Regions from separate parts of the Ewingella sp. S1.OA.A_B6 genome, predicted to be linked through region 2. Evidence: predicted binding sites of a transcription regulator. Region 2 holds the regulator's gene; the other holds the start of a gene.
What was found. Region 2 encodes PhoB, which activates phosphate uptake and scavenging genes when phosphate is short. Its sites were predicted from a motif close to CTGTCATAAAACTGNCNNAT; they were not measured.

Region 1: the regulator PhoB is predicted to act here: its motif matches at 3,884-3,903, upstream of glpT (glycerol-3-phosphate transporter).

The regions. Positions count from the first base shown of each region.
Region 1 is NZ_JBLJFK010000010.1:51,830-61,750, forward strand. Features, by position in the region: gene ACMV8I_RS16515 (zinc/cadmium/mercury/lead-transporting ATPase) at 1-1,764, shown strand, start outside; gene tusA (sulfurtransferase TusA) at 1,769-2,026, opposite strand; gene ACMV8I_RS16525 (7-cyano-7-deazaguanine/7-aminomethyl-7-deazaguanine transporter) at 2,239-2,910, shown strand; gene ACMV8I_RS16530 (DcrB family lipoprotein) at 3,077-3,640, shown strand; gene glpT (glycerol-3-phosphate transporter) at 4,032-5,384, shown strand; gene ACMV8I_RS16540 (4'-phosphopantetheinyl transferase superfamily protein) at 5,454-6,026, opposite strand; gene ACMV8I_RS16545 (beta-ketoacyl-ACP synthase) at 6,030-7,259, opposite strand; gene ACMV8I_RS16550 (3-ketoacyl-ACP reductase FabG2) at 7,256-7,987, opposite strand; gene ACMV8I_RS16555 (hotdog family protein) at 7,984-8,460, opposite strand; gene ACMV8I_RS16560 (beta-ketoacyl-[acyl-carrier-protein] synthase family protein) at 8,460-9,626, opposite strand; gene ACMV8I_RS16565 (DUF3261 domain-containing protein) at 9,628-9,921, opposite strand, start outside.
Region 2 is NZ_JBLJFK010000002.1:244,635-254,555, forward strand. Features, by position in the region: gene proY (proline-specific permease ProY) at 95-1,519, opposite strand; gene brnQ (branched-chain amino acid transport system II carrier protein) at 1,666-2,985, opposite strand; gene ACMV8I_RS09390 (cobalamin-independent methionine synthase II family protein) at 3,432-4,535, opposite strand; gene phoR (phosphate regulon sensor histidine kinase PhoR) at 4,779-6,104, opposite strand; gene phoB (phosphate response regulator transcription factor PhoB) at 6,269-6,958, opposite strand; gene sbcD (exonuclease subunit SbcD) at 7,199-8,437, shown strand; gene sbcC (exonuclease subunit SbcC) at 8,434-9,921, shown strand, end outside.

The DNA of each region.
Region 1 (9,921 bases), on a different contig from region 2:
GGCAAAATAGCCTTTGTGGTCACGACACTGGTCGGGCTGTGGCCGGTTTTATTGCAGGCTATACGCTCCGCCCGCGCCGGCTCACCTTTCACGATTGAAACCCTGATGAGCATCGCAGCATTGGGCGCGTTATTCATTGGCGCCACGGCGGAAGCCGCGATGGTACTGCTGCTGTTTATGGTCGGTGAACGGCTCGAGTCTTTCGCCGCCGACCGAGCGCGCAGTGGTGTAAAAGCGCTAATGGCGCTGATCCCCGATAGCGCGGTGCGCATTGTTGCGGGCCAGTCATCGAACGTGCCAGTTGCTGATTTACGGCCGGGTGATGTTATCGAGGTATCCGCCGGTGGCCGCCTCCCTACCGATGCTACCCTGCTCGATTCTGCCGCCAGCTTCGACGAAAGCGCGCTGACCGGTGAAGCGGTGCCGGTGGAACGCCAGCCGGGTGAAAAAGTCCCGGCAGGGAGTTTGTGTGTCGACCGCGTGGCCCGTCTCAATGTTGCTTCAGCCCCCGGTGCCAGCGCCATTGACCGTATTCTGCAGCTGATTGAAGAAGCAGACGAACGCCGCGCCCCGATTGAACGCTTCCTGGATACCTTCAGCCGCTACTACACGCCCGCCATCATGCTGATGTCACTGCTGGTCATTTTGATCCCACCGCTGGCAATGGGCTTGTCATGGGAAACCTGGATTTATCGCGGGCTAACGCTGCTGTTGATCGGTTGCCCTTGTGCGTTGGTTATTTCAACTCCGGCCGCCATTACCTCAGCGCTGGCAGCGGCAACGCGCCAGGGAGCATTGATTAAAGGTGGCGCCGCGCTGGAACAGCTGGCGTTGATCCGTACCGTTGCGTTGGATAAAACCGGCACCCTGACCGAAGGTAAACCGGAGGTCACCAATGTACTGCCGCTGGATGGCGTCAGTGAAAATGAATTACTGAGTCTGGCGGCGGCGGTAGAGGCCGGTTCGCACCATCCGCTGGCATTAGCCATCATTGCCCGTGCCAAACAGAGCAATCCGCTACCGATTAATGCCCAGGACCGCCGTGCTTTGGCGGGTTCGGGTGTCGAAGGCGTGGTGTCGGGTAAAAAAATTCAGGTGCTGGCACCGAAAAATCTGGCAGACAATAGCGTGGCAGCAGAATGGCTACAGCAAATTGCCGACTGGGAATCGACAGGTAAAACTGTGGTCACGGTGCTTCAGGAAGGTAATGTCATCGGCCTGATCGCCATGCAGGACAAACTGCGTGACGACGCGGTCAGCGCTTTGGCCGAACTGAAAGCTTTAGGCATCTCGGCCGTCATGCTAACCGGAGATAATCCACGAGCCGCCAAGACCATTGCCGATCGTTTAGGCATTGATTATCGGGCCAGTTTATTACCTGCGGATAAAGTGCAGGCCGTCACCGAGCTTGCTCTGCTGAACCCGACGGCGATGGTCGGTGACGGCATCAATGACGCACCGGCAATGAAAGCCGCGCGCATAGGCATTGCGATGGGCAGTGGGACCGATGTGGCACTGGAAACGGCGGATGCGGCGTTGACTCACAACCGTCTCAGCGGGCTGGCGCAGATGATCAGTCTGTCACGGGCCACGCGAGCAAATATCCGCCAGAACATCACTATTGCACTTGGGCTTAAAGCAATTTTTCTGGTCACTACGCTGATGGGATTAACCGGGTTGTGGCTGGCGGTACTGGCCGACTCAGGTGCCACTGCGCTGGTCACCGCCAATGCGCTGAGGTTATTGCGTAATAAATCGAAGTAAGCGTTTACTGCGCTTTTACCACGCCCTTTGCCAATAAATAGCGGTACGGTAGCTGTTCTGTATCGGCTGCTAACAACGTATGTTCCATAAAACGGCAAAAACCCGGGATATCACGGGTGGTTGCCGGATCATCGGCAATCACCAGCAGGGTTTCGCCATCTTTCATTGCGCGCACCGTTTTACGAACCATCATCACCGGTTCAGGACAACGCAGGCCTAACGCATCCAGTTGATAGTCAGGATTAGAAAAGGAATCGGTCATTGGGTTTCTCAACATCTTTCGGCATCAATTGCGCGACAGTTTAACCCGTTGGTTGTCTGGTGCAACCAACGCAAACCATTGCGCTAAAATTAACCACCGGATGTGTTGCGCAAAGGGTTTGCAAACATGTACTATGCGCGCCGCTGCGGCTTCAAGTCCGCCAGGTATTTATTTGGGTTCCCTCACCCCAATTCACTAAAAAGGTCACATGTATGTATTCTTTTACTGCTCAACAGCGGTTTTCCGCGTTGGTATGGCTGTCGTTATTCCACATCGTTATCATCACGTCCAGTAACTATCTGGTGCAACTGCCGATCTCTATATTCGGTTTCCACACCACCTGGGGTGCGTTCACTTTTCCCTTCATTTTCCTGGCGACCGACCTGACCGTACGTATTTTTGGCGCACCGCTGGCCCGACGTATTATTTTGTCGGTCATGATGCCTGCGCTAATCATCTCCTATGTGATTTCTGCGCTGTTCTTTGATGCGGCGTGGCAAGGTTTTGCCACACTTGGCAGTCTGAATATTATGGTGGCGCGTATCGCTATCGCCAGCTTTATGGCTTATGTGCTGGGCCAAATCCTCGACGTTTACGTCTTTAACCGCCTGCGGCAGATGCGCAACTGGTGGGTGGCGCCTGCCGCCGCCATGTTCCTTGGCAACATCAGCGATACCCTGTCATTCTTCTTTATCGCTTTCTATAAAAGCAGTAACGCGTTTATGGCAAATAACTGGGTGGAGATCGCCTTAGTGGACTATACATTCAAGCTACTGATATGCCTCGTGTTCTTCCTGCCGATGTACGGTGTGCTACTCAATATGCTGTTGAAGCGTCTTTCACAAAGCGGGCATAACCCACATTTTCAGCTAGATTCTCACTAGTCCGCTGCCGTTATATTCCAGATAATTGGAGTTGCATTTAGCGCGTTAATGGGTTGCCATACGGGCAGTGAAATCAAGAATCTATACCCAAAAAATTTCGCGTTGCAGCAAGGCGGCAACCTGAAATAGGGCGGGTATATAGCGCGTTAAAATCAAAGGAAGAACTATGCGTAATTTAGTGAAATTTGCAGGTATGAGCGTGCTGATCATCGGTCTGGCGGCGTGTGATGGTAAAACCAGTGATAAAGCAGCTGATAAGGGCGCACCGGCAGCATCTGCCACTGCTGCGGCCGTGCCAGTCAGCCTGCTTGACGGTAAAGTGACTTTCTCTCTGCCGCAGGGCATGAGCGACCAGAGCGGTAAGCTGGGCAGCCAAGCCAATAATATGCACGTTTACGCTGACAGTACCGGTCAGAAAGCGGTGATTGTGATCCTGGGTGATAACACCACCGAGTCACTGGAAGTTCTGACAGCCCGCCTGCAGGATCAACAGAAAGCTCGCGACACCAATCTGCAAGTGGTGACCAATAAGTCGATTCAGATCAACGGCCAGACCCTGCAACAGTACGACAGCGTGATCTCTTCTGCCGGTCAGAAAGCTTACTCCTCGATTGTTCTGGGTAAAGTGGACAGCCACCTGCTAACCTTGCAGATCACCTTGCCTGCGGATAATCAGCAGCAGGCGCAAACTGATGCAGAAGCGATCATAAATACGCTTAAAATTCAGTGATCCTTTTCAGTTAAGTATTTCAAAGCGGGGGCTCTCCCCGCTTTTTCATTTCTGATCCATTCCTGATGCGTCCTGACACACTAAATCCGCGCTCTCTCCATGGACTTATTCGCTCATAAACGAATATTTTCGCGCCACTCCCCCAACATACGGCAATGAAAAACCAAAAGTGTGATCACTGACGGCTAAAAGAGGTCATTACGTATTTCCAAATGTTAACCAATGCTGCAATATTCGCCTCCAATTTCATAAAAGTGTAACAATTATGTCATCTATCACAATTTACTTACGCACATACGACTAGCATAACGCTCGTTATGGAACATTTCAGTTTGATTTTATTGTCAACCGTTCACGATGAACGGCCTGACCAATGCCATTGGAGGCGTTAATGCTCAGTATCTTCAAGCCCGCAGCCCATCAGGCTCCCGTGGCAGCAGACCATGTTGATCCCTTGTACCGCCGTCTGCGCTGGCAGATCTTCATGGGGATTTTCTTCGGTTATGCCGCTTACTATCTGGTGCGTAAAAACTTCGCACTGGCCATGCCTTATTTAATCGATCAAGGCTTCTCCCGTGGCGATCTTGGTTTTGCACTGTCCGGCATTTCTATCGCTTACGGTATTTCCAAATTCATCATGGGATCGGTGTCCGACCGCTCCAACCCACGCGTATTTCTGCCCGTCGGTCTGATTCTGTCCGCTGCCGTAATGTTATTTATGGGCTTCGTGCCTTGGGCAACGTCCAGCATTGCCATCATGTTTGTACTGCTGTTCCTGTGCGGATGGTTCCAGGGAATGGGCTGGCCACCTTGCGGACGTACCATGGTGCACTGGTGGTCGCAGAAAGAACGTGGCGGTGTCGTGTCCGTATGGAACTGCGCCCATAACGTCGGCGGTGGTATTCCTCCGCTGCTGTTCCTGTTGGGCATGGCATGGTTTAACGACTGGCATGCGGCGCTGTATATGCCAGCTTTCGGTGCGATCGCACTGGCCGTTTTTGCCTTCATTACCATGCGCGACACCCCGCAGTCCTGCGGTTTGCCGCCAATTGAAGAGTACAAAAACGACTACCCACCAGATTACGTAAAAGAGTCAGCCGAGCAGGAACTGACCGCTAAACAGATCTTCATGCAGTACATTCTGCCGAACAAACTGCTGTGGTATATCGCCATCGCCAACGTGTTCGTTTATCTGTTGCGTTACGGCATCCTCGACTGGTCGCCAACCTACCTGAAAGAGGTGAAGCACTTCGCCCTCGACAAATCTTCATGGGCTTACTTCCTCTACGAATATGCAGGCATTCCAGGTACGCTGCTGTGTGGCTGGATGTCGGACAAAGTGTTCAAAGGTAACCGTGGCGCAACCGGCGTGTTCTTCATGGTACTGGTGACTATCGCCACCGTGGTGTACTGGCTGAACCCAGTCGGTAATCCGGGTATCGATATGGCCTGCATGATCACCATTGGCTTCCTGATTTACGGGCCGGTCATGCTGATTGGCTTACACGCTCTGGAACTGGCACCGAAGAAGGCGGCAGGAACGGCAGCTGGCTTTACCGGTCTGTTCGGTTACCTCGGCGGTTCGGTTGCGGCCAGTGCTATTGTCGGCTATACCGTTGACTACTTTGGCTGGGACGGCGGATTTATCGTGATGATTGGCGGCTGTGTGCTGGCGGTGATTTTGCTGGTGATTGTTATGCTGAGTGAAAACAAGCACAAAGCACAATTAGCGAAAACTGCATAAGGATGCACACGCTTTAGGTAAGATCTCGATCCAGCAAGTAAACCAATGCGGGTATTCCCAATACCCGCATTATTCTTCTATCGCCACGGCGAAGCTATACCCATTCTGATACCAATGAGAAACCGCAACATCCGGTGTGGCCAGCGTTTCAGGATCGAGTTGAATACTTTGCATTTGCCACACGCTCGCTCCTTTTTGCTTCAGGATCGCCTCGCGAACCGTCCACAACCGCCAAAACTCAGTGCAAACACCCTCGTCCGGTTGTGCAGCAAGCCATGCATACTCTCGTGAGCTGAAATAATGATGGGCGATCTCAAGGCTGGTCGGTCGTTCACGGATCAGTTCAACATCACAGCCGATCTGCCCGCACATCGCTATGGCGACGAAAACACAGTCACCGCTGTGGCTGATATTAAACGCGGGGAGTTCTGCATGGCTAAAAGCGGGTTTGCCGTTTGATGCCAGCAAAATGGCAGGGAGAGGCCGCACCTGGATGGACTGGGCCAATAAGACTCGCCCCGCAAGCCACGCTTTCTGGCGTTTCCCTGAGGGTATCTGCGCTAATGCATCATCGCCGAGCCAACCGTACATTTCTTCCGGTTGGCTCAGTTCACCTATCGATCCATCCGCAGTTTTGAACATGCATTACGGCCAGCGACGGAACACCAGCGAAGTATTAATTCCGCCGAATGCAAAGTTATTACTCTGGAAATACTCGGTGTCGATGCGACGCGCCTCACCCATGATGTAATCCAGTTCACCGCAGGCAGGGTCTGGCTGGGTGAGATTAATGGTTGGCGCAAACCAGCCTTCATTCATCATTTCCAAACTCATCCATGCCTCTAATGCCCCACAGGCGCCGAGCGTATGACCAAAATAACTTTTCAACGATGAAATCGGAGTACGATCGCCAAAGACCGCTGCCGTCGCGTGACTTTCAGCCAAATCCCCTCGCTCAGTCGCCGTTCCATGCGCACTAATATAGCCCATGTCCGCAGCCTGCAAATTAGCCATCTTCAGCGCTTTCTCGATACACACTTGCATCGTCTCACGCTGCGGCTGGGTAATGTGCGCCGCATCGCAGTTAGTGGCAAAACCGACGATTTCGCCGTAGATTTTTGCCCCACGCGCCTTCGCATGTTCAAGCTCTTCCAAAATCAGCGTTCCCGCGCCTTCACCGATAACTAACCCATCGCGATTGAGGTCAAAGGGCGCTGGCGTGGTGTGGGGTGAATCATTGCGCTGGCTGGTGGCGAAGAGGGTATCGAAAACCGCCGCTTCAGAGGGGCATAACTCTTCCGCACCTCCGGCCACCATGACCGTTTGATAACCATGACGAATCGCTTCCCACGCGTATCCAATCCCCTGGCTACCAGAGGTACAAGCGCTAGACGTCGGAATGACCCGGCCTTTCAAACCAAAGAACAACCCGGCATTGACCGCTGCAGTATGCGGCATCATCTGCACATAGGTGGTGCCGGTAATATTGTTGGTGTGTTTTTCCGTGAGCATGGTGGCAAACTCACTCACCGGTTTAGTACTGCCGGTGGATGAGCCATAGGCAATACCGGTGTCACCGTTGGTCAGCACCGCTTCACCCAACAGGCCAGACTGCATCAAGGCTAATTCTGTGGCACGAGTCGCCAATAGCGATACGCGGCCCATCGAGCGAATTCGCTTGCGCGTATAGTGTTCCGGCAATACAAAATCGTCTATCGGTGCGCCAACTAAGGTATTTAAACCGTCGTATTGTGCCCATTCCGGCATGTATCGAACCGCATTCTGTCCGGCTAATAGACCTGCGGAAACGCTTTGCCAATCGTTGCCAAAAGCAGTGACGCCGCCCATACCCGTAATAACCACTCGACGCGTCATAGCATGCCCCCATTCACAGAAATAACCTGACGCGTGACGTAGCCAGCGATATCAGACATCAAATAGCTCGCCAGCCCTGCGACCTCCTCGGCCGCCCCCATGCGTTTCATCGGGATCATGCTCATGGCTTCTTTTAGCGCAGGCTCTTCCATCTGGATCATACCAGTGTCTATAAGGCCTGGAGCAATACAGTTAACGGTGATTTTTCGCTTCGCCAGCTCAATCGCCAACGCCTTCGTCGCACCGATGATGCCGGCTTTCGCCGCGCTGTAATTGACCTGACCACGGTTACCCATCAGACCAGAAACCGAAGACAGCGTGATAATTCGCCCTCCCTGACGTAGCCCGATCATCGGCATCACGCAGGGATGAATCACGTTATAAAAGCTGTCTAAATTAGTATGAATCACGCAGTCCCAATCCTCTTCGCTTAACGCGGGGAATGCACCATCGCGCGCGATCCCGGCATTATTAACCACGCCGTAGTAGGCTCCGTGGTTTTCAATGTCCAACTCAATGGTGCTACGACTGGCTGCTCTATCTGCGATGTCAAAACTGAGCACGCGACCACTGCCGCCGTTGGCTTTGATCTGCGCTAACGTTTGCTGTGCTCCCGGAAGATCACGGTGATAATGCACCACAATGCAAAACCCATCGGCAGCGAGCTGGCAGGCGATCGCCCGTCCAATACCTTTACTGGCACCCGTGACCAAAACTGAACGCGTCATGCCATTCCATCCTGTTTAAATAGTTGTTTGAGTTCTTGTTGATCTGGCTGGTATGTATTTAGCCGGGCCGTTGCCAAAGAGCATCCCGTACAGCTCACTTCCCCTTCAAAACTGCCAAATTTTTCATCTTGCAGTAGCAGCGTCATTTTTATGTCTAATAAGCTGCCGCAGGCGATGGTGGCCGTTTGGCTGCGTAAGATCCGCGCACCCAGCAACATTCCAAGCCTTGCCGACGGCTCACCGCGTTGGCGACTGTGCCAGCCAGACCATACCCCGACGGTTTGCGCCATAATTTCCAGAGCAAACCATGCGGGTAAGTCGCCTGCAGGCGTCAGGAACGGCGCTAACACACCCTCACGACTCACCATTACGCGACAATGTACGCTGTCATCCTCCACTGAGATAACGTCATCAAGCAGCATCATCGGTGAACTATGTGGCAGATACTCGCCTGCTGCCAGATATTCATCCATCAGACTTCCCCCAAGATCAGGCTGGTATTATTGCCGCCAAAAGCAAAAGAATTCGACATCACCACCGGTTTCATCAGCGGTTCAGCTTTCAGCAATAAACCACATTTCGGCAGTGTCTCGTCGGGTGTAGAATTTGAAAAGTCCTGCGCAGGCAAAGGAATCTTACGCGTTAACAACAACCAACATAGCGCCGCTTCACAAGCACCAGCGGCACCTAATGTATGTCCGGTTAAATGCTTGGTTGAGCTGCAAGGCGTATTGTCACCAAACAGCTGGTGTACGACCTTCGATTCGATGAGATCATTAAGTCGCGTTGCCGTGCCGTGCAAATTGATATAACCGACGTCATTCACACATAACCCGGCATCGTGTAATGCCTGTTCGATGGCCCGGATAGCGCCAGCGCCTTCAGGGTGCGGTGCTGACATATGCCATGCATCGCTTGATTCTCCTACGCCCAGCAAGGCGACCGGTTGTGCATCCCGAGTGAGTAACATCAGCGTTGCCGCTTCTCCAATAGTGATCCCGCAACGTTCACTGGCAAACGGCTGGCAGCGCGTCATAGACAAGGACTCTAAGCTATTAAAGCCATTAATTGGCATTCGGCTGAGGGTATCTGCCCCGCCAACAATCACCACGTCGGCAAGACCTGCTTCAATAAGACGACGTCCGCTGATGATAGCGCGTGAGCTTGAGGAACAGGCGGTAGAAATCGTGAATTCAGGGCCTTCAAGATTGAGATAGACGCTGAGAAAACGCGCAGAGTCGCCCAATTCCTGCTGATAATAGTGATAACCGTCGGTCGTCTGACTATTCAACTGGCCATTCACTAAGCGGTCGCCCTCATTGAGCCCCGAGGTACTGGTTCCCAATACAACCGCAACGCGATCGCGGCCAAAACGTATAATAGCCTCATCAACCTGAGGGCGGATTTGCGCTAACGCCGCTAATAATAATTGGTTGTTGCGGCTGCGATGCATCGCCAAATCGACAGGGATCTCAGGAAGCTCACCCTCAACGCTACCAAGCCAACACGGCTGTTCTGGCTGAACCCAGCCGTCACTCAGTCGCATACCGGGAGCCTCGTTACGATGTAAATTTTCAGCAATTTCATCAGCATTGCACCCTAGCGCATTCAACATACCCACCGCAGAAATGTAAATCATGCTAGCTGTCCAGATGTTGAATGGCGATCTGATAACCAAATACCCGCTGGCGGATACTAATAGGTTGACGTTCACCTTTACTGGTCATATAAACGATTTCTGTCACCAGATTGCCGCGGTTATCGCGCAGTTCACGGCGGTCACCTTTATCACGTAGCGTCCATCCCTGCGGCAACTGCGGCTGCCATGCGGCAATCGGCCAGTAACTGAGCATGATATCGGCCAAAACCTGGCTGGCTGGCGGCAGCTCAGGCAACACGATCGATTGCTCCGTGTGGATGCCCTGCGCATCGTA
Region 2 (9,921 bases):
AACTCGAATGATTTTGGTTAACTATAATTAATAGAAAGCCCCCGATATCGCAATGATATCGGGGGCTTTTCTTTACCCAAAGGTAAGTACTTGCTTACGCCTGATTACTTAGCGCCAGTGCTTCTTTCTTACGATCGTTACGCAGCTTAAATACATAACCGACCAGCAGCACGACCACCCACACCAGACCAACATATAGTGATATGCGAGTATCCGGGAAGTAACCGATCAGTCCGATGATAAATACCAGGAAAATAATGCCGAATACTGAGGTGTACACGCCGCCGCGTAGCGGGAACTCCAGCTCTTTAACCTGCTGTTTATTGAGTTTTCGACGAAAACCAATCTGTGAGAACAGGATCATAATCCACACCCAGACGGTGGCAAACGTCGCCAGAGATGCTATCACCAGAAATACGTTGGACGGCATGATGTAGTTGAGATAAACCGCAATCAGCAACGCGCCCATCATCACCAAAACCGTAACCCACGGCGTCCCCAAACGTGACACTTTGCTGAACATTTTAGGCGCCTGTCCCTGCTTTGCCATCCCGTGCAGCATACGGCCAACGCCGAACACATCACTGTTAATCGCAGAAAGAGAAGCAGTAATGACCACAAAATTTAGAATGCCTGCCGCTGCAGTGATACCCATATGCTGGAAAGTCAGCACGAACGGACTGCCCTGCGTCCCTACCTGATTCCACGGGAAAATCGACATAATCACAAACAGCGTACCCACGTAGAACACCAGAATACGCAGCGGAACGGAGTTGATGGCTTTAGGAATCGACTTCTTCGGATCCTCAGCTTCACCGGCTGTAATGCCAATGATTTCAATACCACCGTAGGCAAACATCACCAGTTGCAACGACAGTATCGTGCCCATGATTCCCTGACTGAAGAACCCACCATGACTCCACAAGTTGTGAATACCGGTGGCCTGCCCGCCGTTGCCAATGCCCCAGAAAATAATACCAAAGCCCGCCACAATCATGATGATGATAGTCAGCACTTTGAAGAAGGAGAACCAGAACTCCAGCTCACCGAAGACCTTCACACTCACCAGGTTGATAGCACCAATGATCAGCACGACGCTGAGCACCCAGGTCCACTGCGGGACATCCGGGAACCAGACGCCCATATAGATACCAAACGCTGTCACATCGGCAATCGCCACAATCAGGATTTCAAAACAGTAGGTCCAGCCGGTGATATAACCCGCCATCGGCCCGAGATAGTCCTGCGCATAACGCGAAAAGGAACCGCTCTGAGGATTGTTAACCGACATCTCACCCAGAGCGCGCATGATGATGAACGCGATAATCCCACCGACCAGGTACGCCAGAAGAACACTGGGACCGGCCATTCTTATCGCTTCGGCCGAACCATAAAACAATCCTGTCCCGATGGCCGAACCGAGCGCCATAAAACGGATATGCCGCGTGGTCAAACCGCGCTTTAGCTTATTCGCTGGCGGTTCTTTCCCAACCGACGTTTGTTCAACTGATTGCTGCATGTGAATTAATCCAATGTCTATTTTCATCAAAATAATGGGCGGCTTTACTCAAACCAATGAAAAAGCCACGGAAGGGTTCCCGTGGCCTGTTTGGCGAAAATCAATTATATGATCTAAACATCACTTACGTGAAGCCTCGACGCCAATCACTGATGTACGGTAACACTGCGTTGGCCACTGGCTTTGTCATAGATCCCGACCAATACCATCATCACCAGTGATGGGGGTAGCCATGCCAGCCCCTGAGCCGACAGCGGAAGATGCGAGGTCCAGGCGGGCATAATATCAACCAGTGCGGAGGCTTTTACACCGTCAAGGATGCCAAACAAGAAGCTGACCAGCATCACCGGTGCCACGATGCGGGTAGTGCTATTCCACCAGCGCAGTGTGAAGCTCAGGACCACCAGCACAATACACGGCGGGTAAATCGCCGTCAGCACCGGAATCGAAATCTGAATCAGGTGGCTGAGGCCCAGATTTGATACGAGCATTGAGAACAGGCCCAGAATGAACACCAGCGACTTATACGAAAGTGGCAGATATTGTGCGAAGAACTCGGCGCAAGCACACGTCAGGCCAACCGCCGTCACCATGCAGGCGACGAATATCAGGGCTGCCAGGAAGAAGCTGCCGACACCGCCAAAAGTATGTTCGACATAGGCATGCAGGATCACGGCACCGTTGGTAGCATCCGGCACCAGTGAAGCACTGCTTTCACCCAGTTTAAACAGGCTCAGATAAACCAGCATGAGGCCCATACCGGCAATCAAACCCGCCAGCACGGTATACCGGGTAAGCAATTTTGCATCTGTGACGCCGCGCGAACGCGCCGCATTGACAATGACAATACCAAACACCATGGCACCCAAGGTATCCATAGTCAGATAGCCATTCACAAATCCGCTGGAGAACGGTACCGCCTGATAGGTCTCCGTCGCAGGAATACTGTGACCCGCAGGCCACAACACGGCGGCAATCCCCAGCACGCCCAGCGCGACTATTTTCAACGGCGCAAGAAAGTGCCCAACGGTATCCAGTAATTTTCCCGGATAGAGCGAAATGCCAATCACCAGCGCAAAATAGATCACGCTATAAATGAACAAGGGCAAAGGCGTATCACCGGTCAGTGGCGCGATACCGACTTCAAAAGAAACAGTCGCGGTGCGCGGCGTAGCGAATAGCGGGCCGACGGCAAGATAGCAGACCGTCGCCAGCAGTAAACCGGCGGTGCGGCCAATCGGTGTACTCAGGGCGTCAATTCCCCCCCCGACGCGGGCCAGCGCAACGACGGTTATGACAGGAAGGCCCACCGCCGTTGCCATAAAGCCGGCAGCAGCCCACCAAACTTCGTGCCCAGCCTGTAAACCAACCATCGGAGGGAAAATGATGTTTCCTGCACCGACGAATAAAGCGAAGGTCATAAAACCCAGCGCCAGAATATCTTTGCTTGCTAAACGAGTACTCATGATGGGTGTCGTGATACCTGTTCGAATGAATAAAAGTAACCAGTGCTGGCACCCTGCTCTTTCATCATGAAGATAATACCGTGAGGTACGGCCATTAACGCCAATGTGAGGCAGGAAGAAGCTTAAAACGCCTGATGATATGCAGAAAAAGATGTTGTTATATGCAGGGAGTATCGAGCGACAGCGGGAGCTACGGTAAACGTTTATAGTGCAAAAAGGCAAGCCGTGATCTAAAAAGCAGAAGTTTCAACTATATAATTATTAAAAAGCAGTAATAACCACTAAATAAGCGTTAAAACACATCACATGATATGTATGATTTATAAACAATAAGAAGCACAAGATATGCACGACTGATGCTAAAAGTGCGTGAAACCACCAGATTAAGGTCATTTCACGCACGTTTATAAAGTGTTAAGAGAAGGTTAATCTCCTGATTTTGCAGCTCACCAAATACGTGCAGCGATATCCACAACTAATTTCAGCTTTTCCCACTGCTGTTCTTCACTCAGGCTGTTGCCCTCTTCCGTTGATGCAAAACCGCACTGCGGGCTGAGGCAAATCTGGCTGATATCAATAAATTTGGCCGCTTCCATTAGACGGTTTTCCACCGTTTTCGCCAGCTCCAATTCGCCTGACTTGGTGGTGATCAAGCCCAGCACCGCCTGCTGGTGGCCCGGCTTGATGAAACGTAAGGGTTCAAATCCACCGGAGCGTTCGTTGTCATACTCCAGGAAGAAAGCATCAATATTCACGCCACCAAACAGAATTTCTGCCACCGGTTCATAGCCCCCTTCGGAGATCCAGGTGGAGCGGAAATTACCGCGACACACGTGCAGGCCAATCACCAAATCATCCGGCTTACCGGCAATGGCTTTATTGAGCACATCAGCGTAAGTACGCGCCAACGCTTCAGGTGAGTCCCCCCGCTCACGGATTTGCTTCTTCTGATCTTCGGAACAGAGATAAGCCCACACGGTGTCATCGAGTTGCAAATAACGGCATCCGGCATCATAGAACGCCTGGATAGCATCACGGTAAACTTGTGCCAGATCGTCAAAATACTGCGCCAGATCGGGATAGACCTCTTTACTGATCGCATCACGGCCACCACGGAAATGCATCACACTCGGGCTGGGAATGGTCATTTTTGGCGTGGCGGAACCGCTGATGCTTTTTAGAAAGCGGAAATCCTCCAGCATTGGGTGATCGCTGAACCCAAGCTTGCCGGTGACTTTGATACCCCGCGCCTTGGTCTGCACACCGTTGAACTGGATCCCCTGCACTGCTTCGTAGCCGTCCACGCCGTCCAGCCCCTCGAAGAAATCGAAATGCCACCAGGCACGGCGAAACTCGCCGTCAGTCACGACGTGCAAACCGGCTGCCCTTTGCAGCTCAACTACCCGACGAATCTCGGTATCTTCTACCGCCCGCAGCTGGACGGCATTAATTTCACCGGTCTCAAATTGCTTGCGCGCTTGTTTAAGGGCCGCCGGGCGTAAAAAACTGCCAACGACGTCAGCACGGAACGGAGGGGTTATACGTTGCATGAAAATCTCCTGAAATAGGCACCCCGCCGCTGGCGAAGAGCATATGATTTACAAAGTGAATAATTACCCAAAGTCACATAAAGCCATCCAGATGGCTAAACTTCTTTGAGGCCATCCTGTCATGCAAAGGTTTCACCGACAAACGAGGAATTTTCATGGGACGTGAAGGAAATTCATGACGGAGATGTGATTCGTACGAGCGAAAGATAGCAAGCTGCTCTGCTCGGACAGCAGCTTGCCAGGTTAATCCGGGTGCTTTACCCGACTTTCGCGAATTTGGCCAATCGGAACAATCAGCCGCTGCGGCAGAGTGAACATAAAGCGGGTGCCGGTGCCCACTTCACTGATGATACCCAGCTTGGCGCTGTGATGGCTGAGCGCATGTTTGACGATCGCCAGCCCCAGGCCGCTGCCACCGGTCTGGCGCGAACGGGCCTTGTCTACGCGATAAAAACGCTCAGTCAGACGCGGCAAATGTTGCGGTGCGATGCCAGGTCCGTTATCACTGACCTGAAACTGCGCGCCCAGAGGCGTCTGCTGCCAACTGATTTCAATCCGCGTGCCCGTTGGCGTATGGTTAACTGAGTTATAGACCAGATTCGACACCGCACTACGCAGTTGATCTTCATTGCCAAACACCTGCAACTTGTCATTGACGCGAAATACAATCTCATGGCGCCCGCTGCTTAGCGTCTGCACTTCCCGCTCAAGCATGCCCAGCATCAGCGGCATATCAACCCGCTCATTAAGATCGATGTTAGTCGCGGCCTCAATACGTGACAACGTCAGCAGTTGCTTCACCAGCCCGTCCATGCGGCGGGTCTGTTCCTGCATGGTATCCAGCGCTTTGGTGCGGAAAGGCTCTTCAAGTTTGGCGTCTTCCATCATCTCGAGATAGCCCTGCAACACCGTCAACGGCGTGCGCAGTTCATGGCTAACGTTGGCGAAGAAGTTACGTCGGGCGCCTTCGAGCTGACGCATCTGGGTCACATCGCGCGCTACCATCAGCAACTGTCCTTCAGAATAGGGCATGACGCGAAATTCAACGTAGTGATCATTATTGAGCTGCAGATTCAGTGCACGGTCAAATTCGCGGGCCTGCACCCAGGCGCGGAATTCAGGATAACGCAGCAGGTTGAAAATATGCTGACCGTTATCTTCCGGCCAGCGAAAGCCGAGCAGCTCCTGCGCCAGACCATTACACCAGAAAATATTGCCCTCTTCGGTTGCCAATACGACCGCATCAGGCAGGGATTCTGCACCACTGCGAAAACGCTTAATCAGTTGCCCAAGTTCGCGCCGCCGACGCCGGTTGCGCATTTGCATCTGGTTGAGGCCATAAAACAGCGGCTCCCAGCTCCAGCGTCCATTGGGCGGGGTAATGCTGCGATCGAGCCAAAGCCAGTGAGAGAGTTTAAGCTGGTTATAGTAATTCCAACCCAGCGCCGCCAAAACCGATGCAAAAAGCAGCCATCCGAAATGGCCGAAGAATATACCGATGATCAATGCTGGCAAGCAGAACAGAAACAGTTCACCGGCCAGTCGATTCCAGGACAGACGTTCTAACACACAGATTCTCCGCTATAACTAAGTCAAACCAGTATGCTAGATACCCCAAATAATTCGAGTTGCAGAAAGGAGGCAAATAAAGAAATCCCGATGAGCTTACTTAAGTAAGTGATTCGGGTGACTGAGCGCAGCCAACGCATCTGCAACTTGAAGTATGACGGGTATCAGTAGCGCGTTGAGAAACGGTAACCGGTTCCGCGCACGGTTTGAATCATCCGGTCGTGCCCGCTGCTTTCCAACGCTTTGCGCAGCCGACGAATATGGACGTCCACCGTGCGGTCTTCTACATACACGTTAGTGCCCCAAACGTTATTGAGCAACTGTTCGCGGCTGTAAACGCGTTCTGAATGCGTCATAAAAAAGTGCAGTAATTTAAATTCTGTTGGCCCCATGTCGAGCGCCTGTTCGTTAGCCATCACGCGGTGTGAGGACGGGTCAAGGATCAGGCCCTGCATGTCGATGACGTCTTCCACTGCCATCGGAGAAATGCGGCGCATCACGGCTTTAATGCGCGCGACCAGCTCTTTCGGTGAGAAGGGTTTGGTTATGTAATCGTCAGCACCCACTTCCAGCCCACGCACCCGGTCTTCTTCTTCGCCGCGCGCCGTTAACATCATGACAGGAATTTCACGCGTTAAAGCTTCGCGCTTGAGATGCTTGATAAATTGAATGCCGGAACCGCCCGGTAGCATCCAGTCGAGCAAGATAAGCTCGGGAAAAGGTTCAATCAACCGGGCGATCGCCGAGTCGAAATCTTCCGCTTCAATGGCCTGATAGCCATTCTGTTCCAGTACGAAGCAGACCATTTCACGGATCGGAGCTTCATCTTCAACCACTAATATACGTCTAGCCATCGTAGATCCTGCCAATAGGTTAGCGATCAATTGTTTGATTGCGGAGGCATTATGCGTCAGTTTTGTGACGTTTTTATGACTAAAAAGCATGAAATAACCCCGGCAACCGAACTAAGTGTAGTTAAGCCGTCATTATTACGTCATGTCACTGAAATGTGCCTGATTTAACGGGGACACTCGCACCCGCTGGCGTTTATACTTTGCGGCAATACGTCCGGCACACTTCACCACGGGAGTTTCATGCGCCTGATCCATACCTCAGACTGGCACCTTGGTCAGTATTTTTTCACTAAAAGCCGCGCCGCCGAGCATCAGGAATTTTTACGCTGGCTGACGGAACAGGTGGAAAATCATCAGGTTGACGCGGTGATTGTCGCCGGAGACATTTTCGATACCGGTTCGCCACCGAGTTATGCCCGTGAATTATATAACCGCTTTGTGGTGGAGTTACAGCGTACCGGCTGTCAGCTGATTGTGCTGGCCGGAAATCACGACTCCGTCGCCACACTCAATGAATCACGCGAACTGCTCTCCTGCCTCAACACACGGGTCATTGCCACCGTAGGCGAGGATTTATCGCAGCAAATTTTAGTGCTGAATCAGCGCGACGGTACGCCCGGCGCAGTGCTGTGCGCCATTCCATTTTTGCGCCCGCGTGACCTCATCGCCAGTCAGGCCGGGCAGTCCGGCAGCGATAAACAGCTGGCCTTACAGGAAGCCATTGCCGCGCACTACGATGCACTGTATCAGGCTGCGCTGGCCGAGCGTAAACGCCTCGGCGTGCCGGTGCCGATCATCGCTACCGGCCATCTAACTACCGTCGGTGTCAGCACCTCAGATTCAGTACGTGACATCTATATCGGCACGCTCGACGCCTTCCCCGCGCAGGCTTTTCCGCCGGTTGATTACGTGGCGCTGGGTCATATTCACCGCGCCCAGTGCGTGGCAAAAACCGAACACATCCGTTACAGCGGCTCACCGATTGCACTGAGCTTTGACGAACTGAGCAAAGTAAAAAGCGTCTACTTACTTGATTTCGATGGCGCAACGCTCAATTCCGTCGACACTCTGGAAATTCCGCAATTTCAGCCGATGAAGATGATTAAGGGGCCGCTGGCTGACATCGAACAGCAGTTAAAACAGTTTGCCGGTGCCGATACCGGCAAGCCGGTATGGCTCGATATTGAAGTCGCCACTCAGGATTATCTCAGTGACATTCAAAGACGCATTCAGGCACTGACCGCGGAACTTCCGGTGGAAGTGGTGCTGCTGCGACGCAGCAAAGAGCAGCGGATTAACAGCATCGAACAGCAGGAAAAAGAAACCCTCAGCGAACTGAGCGTCAGCGAAGTGTTTGAACGACGCCTGGCACAGGAAACCGATCCCGACGAACACCGTCAGGCGCGGATGCGCACGCTGTTCGCGCAGGTTGTTGAGCAGGTCACCAGCGAGCAATCGGTTGGGGAGAGCACACCATGAAAATCCTCAGCCTGCGGTTGAAAAACCTGAATTCGCTGGAAGGTGAATGGAAAATCGACTTCACCGCCGAACCCTTTGCCAGCAACGGCTTATTCGCCATTACCGGCCCGACCGGCGCGGGTAAAACTACGCTGCTCGACGCCATCTGCCTGGCGCTTTATCACCAGACGCCGCGCCTGAATGTTTCGCCGACGCAAAACGAGCTCATGACCCGCCACACAGCAGAATCGCTGGCCGAGGTAGAGTTCGAAGTCAAAGGCATTGGCTACCGCGCTTTCTGGAGTCAGCGCCGCGCCAAAAATTCGCCAGAGGGCAACTTGCAGGCGCCAAAAGTGGAGCTGGCATTATTAGCCGACGGCAAAATTTTGGCTGACAAAGTGCGCGACAAGCTCGACGCTATCGCCCAACTGACCGGACTGGACTTTGGCCGTTTCACCAAATCAATGATGCTGTCGCAGGGACAGTTTGCCGCTTTCCTCAATGCCGATGCCAACGACCGCGCCGAACTGCTGGAGGAACTGACCGGCACTGAGATCTACGGCCATCTGTCAGAACAGATATTCGAGCAACATAAGCAAGCGAAGAATCAGCTCGACGGTTTACACCAGCGCATGGCCGGTATTGAATTGCTGAGCCAAGAACAACGTCAGACGCGGGAAGCCGAGCTGAGCGGACTGAATGCGCAGGAAATCAGTCTCAGCCAACAGGCACAACAACGCCAGCGGGACCTCAATTGGCTGCAACAATGGCAGCAGATACAACAAAAACATCTGCACTCTCAGCAGCAACTGGCAGCGGCAGAACAGGAAACGGCTCAGGCCGCGCCGCTACTGCAACAGCTGGCACGCAGCGAACCGGCTGAAAAGCTGCGTCCGCGACTCCTCGAACGCCAGCGCTGCCAAAAAGAAACGCAGGATCTTCAGCAACTGATTTCGCAACTGATTCAACAGCAGGAACAACAGCTTGCGCAGATGACGCCGCTGAACCGGACACTGGAACAGGCGCAGACCATCCGCCAGAAACAGGCCGAAGAGCAGCGTCAACAGGAAACGTTAATTGAAGAGAAAGTGCGTCCGCTGGATAACGACATCGCCCAGTGGCGTAAAACGCAGGCGGACACGCAGCAAGCGCTGAATGACGTTCAGAAACAGGTCAAAGAGCAAAGCATCGCGCTCGAACAGCTGACCACTGAACGTGAGCAACTGGACCAGCAAAGCCGTCAGCATCAGAGCATGCGCACCACGTTGACCGATGCGCTCACCGCGCAGCAGCAGCGCCAGACTGAACTGGAAAAACGCCATCCGCTGGCAGCCTTGCAGAAACGGCAATCCGAACTGGCGCAGCTCCGGCCGGTGCGCCAGCAGCTGTATTCCCTCGGGCAACTCTTTCCTCCGCTGAACCGCCGCTTAGTGCAGCAAAATGCCGATTTCGCGCAGATCCAGACGCAGGTAATGGAAGAAGAACAACTGCTGGGCGCGATCCGT